2 regions of the Vibrio aquimaris genome follow, and region 2 is predicted to be linked to the other one. Evidence: riboswitches for the same ligand, from Rfam matches in the RefSeq annotation. Region 2 holds a riboswitch; the other holds the start of a gene.
What was found. A riboswitch is a leader RNA that binds a small molecule or an ion and turns the genes downstream of it on or off. The one in region 2 is predicted to bind lysine.

Region 1 (4,436 bases), 940 kb from region 2:
TTCAAAATCCCCCACACGCTGAATTAAAGTGGCTTTGGACTCAAAAATTACCGCCGCTTCCTTTAGCCCATTAGCTTCTAACGTTGCACCTGTTGAGACAAGATCAGCAATCGCATCGGCTAAACCTGCTCGCGGTGCAACCTCGACCGATCCGGTTAACATGCAGGTAGAAAATGGAACGCCTTGCTTATCCATATAGGCCTTAAGAAGTTGTGGGTAGGTGGTCGCAATACGCTTACCTGCCAGATCGTGAGGGCCGCTGTATTCTTCATCTTTATCGATTGCGATAGAGAGGCGGCAACCACCAAAATCTAGTCGGCGAAGTGGGATAAATTCACATGGTTCGCCAAGTGCTCGTCGATCTAAACGAACCTCCTCTAGTTCATTCTCGCCAATAAAGCCAAGGTCTACGACACCATCCATAATTAAGCCGGGGATGTCATCATCACGAACAAGCAAAAGGTCGATTGGCATATTCAAAGAGTGGACAACCAGACGCTCTCCCATGATATTGAACTTAACACCGCACTTTTTAAGTAGCTCTTGGCATTCTCTGCTCAAACGACCTTTTTTCTGAATCGCTATTCTCAAACGTTGTGTTGTCATTACTTGTTTCCCTGTACTAATCAAATCTTAAATCGTAAAAATCAAAAAACCCTCGGGAGTTATCTCCCGAGGGTTGAAATCTTGTATTAGCGATTTATTCCTCCGGGAGCTTCTTGCCTCCCGGGTATGCGCACATCTCCCGAAAGACTAGTCTGGGTGATGATGGTGATGAATGTTCATTATAAAATTACGCATACTTATATATTGTTCAGTTGGCTTGCTTAACAACCACCCTACCCAAGGATGATTTATTTTTCAACTAAAAATTAAAGATTTTTTGAATTTGTCTTATACAAATAAAAAGGGAGCATTTGCTCCCTTAAAAACTTTAAGTTCAATTATGCGTCTGGGCAACTCGCCATCTTAGTTTTAGACAAAGAAGAGAGCAAAACACACACAGCAATAAAAGTCACAAAAGACGCTAAAAATGAAATGCTAATCGATGCTGTCATTCCAAGCGAAATGAAACCAACGCATGATACAGCAGCGACTGAAAGCGCATATGGCAACTGTGTAGACACATGATCGATGTGATCACAACGCGCACCTGTTGATGACAATATCGTGGTATCAGATATCGGAGAGCAGTGATCACCAAAAACTGAACCAGCAAGCACAGCACTGAGCATAGGTAGCATTAAACCAATTTCTGTCGCAGCGGCCATATCACCAGCAATAGGTAACATGATACCAAAAGTGCCCCATGATGTTCCGGTTGAAAACGCCATAAGACCTGCGAGAAGGAAAAGAATAACAGGAAGCCAATGGACACCAATATTACCTTGTGCGAGAGTCGACAAATATTTACCGGTATTCATATCACCGATAATAGAGCCGATTGTCCAAGCGAATATTAGGATTAGGATCGCACCAAACATAGACTTAGCGCCGATCCAAAGCGTACGAGAAATCTCACCTACGGCTATACCTTGCTTTATAACCGTGATTAATGCCAAAGCGAGTCCGACAAGACCACCATAAACCAGTGATGTTCCAACATCAGTATTTTCAAATGCACCAAGTAAAGTAAAAGGCTTACTATCAGCACTTAAAGACTGTCCTCCTGTGTAGAGCATAGATGCAACGGTCGCAGCGATAAGAAAAACAATAGGTAGAACTAGATCAGATACTTTACCTTTATCGCTTTGAGTAATATCGAGTTCTTCGTTTATATCATGAGCTTGTTGAGTGTCTTCTGCTTCTTGTTGCCCGAAACCATGGCCTTGAGATGCCGCTATCTCGTGTTTGCGCATTTTTCCGACATCAAGTCCAAACCAAGCAACGGCGAACACCATCAACAGAGCAAATACCGCATAAAAATTCATTGGTATCAAACGGACATATGCGCCTAAGGCGGAATATTCGGTAATCCCGTGTGAGACCAAGATACCACCTATAATCGTGATAATGTAAGCGCCCCAGCTTGATGCAGGCATAATCACACACATCGGAGCCGCGGTAGAGTCAAGAATATAAGCTAATTTTGCTCGAGAAACGTAAAATCTATCTGTAACAGGCCGAGAAATAGCTCCCACCGCGAGGCTATTAAAGTAGTCATCAACAAAAATAAATACGCCTAAGAAAGCAGCTAATAGTTTTGAACCGCGTTTACTTTTGACTCTGGACTGAGCCCATTCGGCAAAAGCTAGGGTACCACCAGATAAAGTCAGCAGCGCTGTCATCATACCCAGTAAGACTAAGAAGGCTAAAATACTCATATTCCAAGTATTTATACCGCCATCCTCAACGAATACGCTAGAAACTGTCGAGCCAACGTATGCTACTGTATTGCCGAGTGAATAGTCATTTAGAAGCGCTGCTCCTAAGATAATACCCACACCCAAAGATAAAAGGACGCGTCGAGTAATAATTGCCAAGCTAAGAGCCACTAGTGGTGGCAACAGCGATATCGGCGATGATGCAAAATCAATTAAATTCATGATCTTCAAAAACCAGTAATTAATGGTTAGAGATCTACTGCAGACTGATTGAAGGATTAATTCCAGAACAATAAGTGGCGGACGAAGCAAAAGATATTAGTTTACCTATCTTTAGCCCTACAGTAGCGCTCCATAGTGTTAAAAGTAATAGACTATGGCAGTGTTACCCCTTTCGGGTGCAACCCCAGCAAGCTCCTTTGATATGGAAACCTACTTCGGCAAAACAACCTTTCACACTTGTTCATTGGCATCACCCCAACAAGCCCTACTTATTCGCCCTGCTCCTCTACCGCGATGATTGGGATTTGAAACTAAAATTAGCAAAAAACCACGACAATTTAACAAAACTATCACAATGCATCGCTTCAGGTGCTCATTATTGTACTTATCTAGGCCTTGATTTCAATAGACTCAGCGAAATAACAAGTGTATTCAATATCAAGTTGTTAGTAAGTTTATAATAGTTCAAACATATTATTAATAGCTGCTATAATAATGAATTGATTCATGTTATTAGAAAAACATCTTTGTTAATTATGCAATTAGTCTCTATTTCATATTTTTTCAGGCAAAAATATGAAGAATAGGGTGTAAAAAAGTAATTTATTGAAAATTTTTAGTGCAGTGATAACGATCATCAAACTGGGTAGCACTAAATAACGTGTTTGTATAAATAAATATCACTCTATTATGAAACTTATTGGCAATAAGTATTGTCATAATCACAAAAGCTTCGATATTTTATGTAACAAATTTTAATCAGTTAATAAGAAAGGTCTCATTATTCTAATGTTAAGACATTAAATAATAACTTTTTATAAGAATTTAACTATAAAATATTGTATTGCAGATAATACGGGTTTAATATTTATTCCATCGACTCCTTAATTAAGTGAGAAACTATATGTCGGAACTAACAAAAACTTTATTAAACATTCGTAGCCTACGTGCATTTGCTCGTGAGCTAACACTGGAACAACTAGAAGAAGCCCTAGACAAACTATCAACTGTTGTCTCAGAGCGCAAAGAAGCAGAGGAAGCCGAGTTAGCGGAAAAAGCTGCACAGGAAGCTAAGCTAGCGGATATTGCTGAACAAATTAAACAGTTAGGGCTAGATAAAAACATGGTTATATCTGCATTGGCTGGAGAGTCTGCAGGTAAACAGAAATCTAAACGTGCACCGCGTCCTGCTAAATACAAGTATGTAGACAGTAACGGTGAGAAGAAAACTTGGACTGGCCAAGGTCGTACTCCTTCTGCAATCCAGGAAAAATTAGATGCTGGCAAATCTCTGGATGATTTCCTAATCTAGTCACATATATAAATTAACTTTAAATATGTAATTATATAATATAAAAAAGCCTCATTTTCATGAGGCTTTTTTATTGCCATCAATAGGTTAGCGTTCCCAGTACGCTTCTTCTAAACTGTCTTCTCTCTCGGGTAACCCTCTCGATAAACGCGGAGAATGTTGTACTAGCACTTCATAACTAGCGCGATTAGAATATTTGCAAACCTGTGAAAATGACGAATAAGTCAAAAATGTATGAGCATGCTTACTAGAATTAGGCACATTTTCTCTATGGTGTTTATTTGCTGCCATATCATGTAATAAAGCAGAGAGTGCGGCATCTCCTGCACCATTTGTATTCTTAATTTTTTCTGGTCCACCCATATAAGGCGATATATGAGAATAAACCTTAATTGGGTTTTCACATGCGGCTTTTTCTGCTGGTCGACTAAATTCATAACGATTAAATTCAGCAATACTTCCAGGGAGCAGAGGAAGAGAAGTCTGACGTTTAGCAGCGTCTTCTGTATAACCAGCCATAAATAACCCGACTGGTCCTGCCGTGCATAATACCAAATCGACCCATTCCAATGCTTTGT
Region 2 (4,436 bases):
AGCCCATTTGATAGCGAAGGGGTGATAACTCAAGATCGCGAAATTATCTCCGATGGTGTGCTATCGACCTACCTTTTGACCAGTTACGCCGCGCGCAAATTAGATATGACGCCAACAGGCCATGCTGGTGGTATTCATAACTGGTACGTGCAATCAACGGGACAAAACTTTGAGCAAATGCTTAAAGAGTTAGGTACAGGCTTTCTGGTTACTGAAGTGATGGGGCAAGGTGTCAACATAGTCACTGGAGATTATTCTCGAGGGGCGGCAGGCTTTTGGGTAGAAAATGGTAAGATACAATATCCAGTTTCTGAAGTGACAATTGCCGGCAATCTTAGCACTATGTTTGAGAAAATCGCAGCAGTTGGCAGCGATATCGAAACACGTTCTCAAATTCAGACAGGTTCTGTTTTGCTAGAAAGTATGAAAGTGGCAGGAGACTGATAGTCTATCGGAACTATTATCCAGTGATAAAAAGGGTTGAATGTTCAACCCTTTTTTATTTTAAGTGAATTTATTCGAACAACTGATTATGCAGCCTTTGAATGGCGAGCTTAGAATCGGCTTCATTGACCAAAAAGCACAGGTTATGTGGACTGGCTCCGTAACAAATCATTCTGAGATTAAAGTCTTCAAGCGTGCCAAAAACGTGTTTTGCATAGCCCTTACTTTCACTCATTTTGTTGCCAATTAACGCCACCAGACACAAGTTATGTTCTACTTCGACACTGCATAATTCTTCAAGTTCTGCGCGTGCTTCTTGTGGCAGTTGAGGCGCACCACCTGTGGTATCAGTTTGATCTAAAGTGAGACTGACACTGATTTCTGATGTGGTAATCAAATCGACCGAAATCTTGTGTTTGGCCAAAATTTCAAACACTTTAGCTAAAAAACCATAGGCGTGAAACATGCGTGCGCTGCGTAGCGTAACCATAGTTTGATTACAGCGCAGAGCCAGTGCTCGAAATAAAGGCGAATCCTCTACTTGGTGGCGAATCCAAGTTCCACCTAGCTCTGGCTGCTTAGATGATCCTACAAATACGGGGATTTCATGACGAAGTGCAGGCACTAACGTCGAAGGATGGAGGATTTTAGCGCCAAAGTTGGCCATTTCCGACGCTTCGCTAAAACTTATCTCCGCGATAGGTGTTGCCTTAGGTGCAATGCGAGGATCAGTGGTATAAATGCCAGGAACATCTGTCCAGATCTCAAGACCTTTAGCTTCCACAGCTTCTGCTATCAGCGCAGCGCTGTAGTCACTACCACCTCGGCCCAATGTGGTCGTATTACCTTGCTCATCTGAGCCAATAAATCCTTGTGTAATAACGATGTGCTCTTGGCACAAAGGAACCAATCTTGACTGAGCAAGGCTGAAGATAGTGTCGAGCTCTGGTTCGGCTTTACCAAAGGTGCTGTTTGTTCGTAGCACCTCGCGAATATCAAATCGATGAGCATTAATACCACGTTCTTGCATGAGTTTTGTGAGAAGATGAGTAGACATTAACTCACCGCAAGCAACGAGATGATCGGTTAGCTTTTTACTGGGTTGAATAGAGGCGGCTTCAGCCAAACTAGTGACAGTATCAAGGATTTCATAGATGTCACTGGCGGTTTTGGTGGCATCGCTTAGCTGACTAAGTACGTTTTCGTGGATAGTGGCAAGTTGAGTGAGAAGCTGGCTTCGATGATCATTGTCTGATACGCCATTGGCCAATTCAACCAATAGGTTGGTAACCCCAGAACAAGCACTAATCACAACCAGTCTTGTATTTGGTCTTTGCTCGACAATCGCCGCGCATCGACTCATGGCCTCAAAATTAGCGACACTGGTTCCACCAAACTTAGCAACATTAAAATTGCTCACAGTATTTCTCCCAAAACTTCCTGAAAATGAATAGTAATCCTTTGCTTGAAGAGAGAATGAGCCAGTCGAGGAGCTTATTATTAGGGCGACCTCAGAAGCTCTTCACCAGACTGAGCTGGTGACAGTTGATGGGACTCAACCCAAGTCAACCGGCAGATCAAATCCACAATCTTGATCTACCTCGGCACTACTCCCCCTCAGTGTTGTGTATTGGAGTTGTGGCCCCACAAAACACCTACCTGGGTAGTGCTCCTCTTCTGCAAAATGCATAAATACAGTGATAATAACCACCGTACCTCTTGCATTGAACGTGTTTATGAGCAGTTTGTCAACGGAAACTTTAGTTGGATAATCTATAAACTTGTGACAAAGATTTCTATTTCAGATGGCTAGTCAAATTGCTGCACTGATCAATATGTTTTATCGTGGGCAATTACACTTTGTGACATGCACAGCTTCTAAGGAGCATAAGATGACTATTCAGAGCTTTATTCCTCCCAAGCGTATTCTCATGGGACCAGGGCCTTCAGATATTTCACCGCAAGTATTGCAAGCATTAAGTCGCCCCACCGTCGGCCATCTAGACCCGCTTTTTATTAACATGATGGATGAATTGAAACAGCTTCTTAAATACGCTTTTCAAACCGACAATGAGTTTACGATAGCGGTCTCCGCGCCCGGAAGCGCAGGCATGGAAGCATGTTTTGTTAATCTGGTTGAACCAGGCGATAAAGTGATAGTGTGCCGCAATGGTGTATTTGGAGACCGAATGCGCGAAAATGTTATTCGCGCAGGAGGAAGCGCCGTTATAGTCGATGACAACTGGGGCGAGGCCGTCTCTATAGATAAAGTGGAGAGCGCTCTTAAAGCACATCCTGATACTAAGATACTGGCTTTTGTTCATGCCGAAACGTCGACAGGTGCGCAGAGTGATGCGAAGGTTCTGGGTAAATTAGCAAAACAATATGGTGTCTTGACTATTGTTGATACTGTTACATCACTGGCTGGTATACCTCTAAAAGTTGATGAATGGCAGCTAGATGCTGTGTATTCGGGAAGTCAGAAATGTTTATCTTGTGTGCCCGGGTTATCTCCGGTTACTTTCTCACCGCTTGCTATTGAGAAGATTCAATCGAGGCGCACTCCGGTACAAAGTTGGTTTTTAGACCAAAGTTTGGTGCTGGGGTATTGGAGTGGTAATGATAAGCGTAGCTACCATCATACCGCTCCAGTAAACAGTCTGTACGCTCTGCATGAGTCTTTAGTTATGCTAAAGAATGAAGGGCTCGAAAACACATGGAAACGCCATCAAGAGATGCACAATAAACTTAAGAATGGCCTTGATAAATTAGGTTTTGAGTTTGTTGTTGAGCCAGAAATACGCTTACCGCAGTTAAATACCATTTTGGTACCTCAAGGTATAGATGATGCTAGAGTCCGAGGTCAGCTGTTAAACCAGTACAACCTTGAAATAGGTGCTGGGTTAGGGGACTTAGCTGGTAAGGCATGGAGAATAGGACTTATGGGCTATGGTGCGAGAAATGAAAATGTGTCGCTGTGTTTAAGGGCGTTAGAAGAAGTCATGGTTTTATAAATGGTAATACTTCTATAGGGCGGTCTATTCGACCGCCAGTACTTAATCAGATAGTTGATTTATGTCTGGTTTGAGCGCATCAATGTTCGGGGCAATATACTGAACGTTAGAGAAATCACGTTTAGGGAATAGATACTGCGCTTCGCTGCGTACTTGCTCTGCTCTAACCGTGTCTCCTAACCCTTGATAGGCAATAATCAGGTTGTTATACAACGCGGGCCTTGGCTTGTTTCTGATGGTTTTCAATGACCAATCTATATAAGGCTGGATATAGTTAGCTTCTTGTTGAAGCAGACCTATATTGAGGTAAGTGCTGTAAATATCCCAATTGTACCTGTCTTTCCATAGGATAGGGTTTGTGACCTTCTCAAGAAGCTTTGGATCTTTGACAGTCGAAGTTTCAAACTTAGTCAGTATGTAGTTAGTATGTAAAGTGGTGAGCATATAGAAACTGACAATAACAGGGATGACTAAACTCATCACTCTAAGAGACGTTCTTGTGATAAAAGTAATTGAAGTACTTCGGTATGAACGTGCACGTTGATCAACCCAAAAAAGTAAAATGATAAATGTTATCCAATGGATTGCCGAATGGTAGAAAGGGTATTCGAGTTGACTATGCAACACGATAGGAACAAACAAAGCAAACATTGCAAGCCGAGTTCCTTTCTTGGCATTGTAGATCCTTAATAACACGATTATGGCTGCAATAATGATAGCTAAAACGGGTAATAGTCCACCTTCAACGCCCCAAAAAAGCAATTCATTATGAGGATGATCTAACGAAGGAAAGCCAGGATCGTAATTGGCATTCAACTGATGCTGGCGAGCAGTATAAGTGATATATTCTGGTTCAAATCGTCCGTAACCATAGCCGGTAAAGGGCTTTTCAATCAACATATCTAATGATTGTGGGAAAAACAGAGATCTAGCTTTATCGCTTACCCGAGCTTTCTCTGCCATAAGTTCCATATCACC

Region 1: it holds a riboswitch for lysine, as region 2 does, so the genes downstream of both, FIV01_RS06040 (Na+/H+ antiporter NhaC family protein) here and lysC (lysine-sensitive aspartokinase 3) in region 2, are expected to answer to the same signal.

The regions. Positions count from the first base shown of each region.
Region 1 is NZ_CP045350.1:1,294,337-1,298,772, reverse strand. It holds gene hisG (ATP phosphoribosyltransferase) at 1-606, opposite strand, end outside; His leader region at 647-778, opposite strand; gene FIV01_RS06040 (Na+/H+ antiporter NhaC family protein) at 945-2,546, opposite strand; lysine riboswitch at 2,662-2,843, opposite strand; gene FIV01_RS06035 (H-NS family histone-like protein) at 3,451-3,858, shown strand; gene FIV01_RS06030 (inosine/guanosine kinase) at 3,946-4,436, opposite strand, start outside.
Region 2 is NZ_CP045350.1:350,573-355,008, forward strand. It holds gene pmbA (metalloprotease PmbA) at 1-444, shown strand, start outside; gene lysC (lysine-sensitive aspartokinase 3) at 515-1,864, opposite strand; lysine riboswitch at 1,952-2,129, opposite strand; gene FIV01_RS01700 (pyridoxal-phosphate-dependent aminotransferase family protein) at 2,337-3,458, shown strand; gene FIV01_RS01705 (PglL family O-oligosaccharyltransferase) at 3,501-4,436, opposite strand, start outside.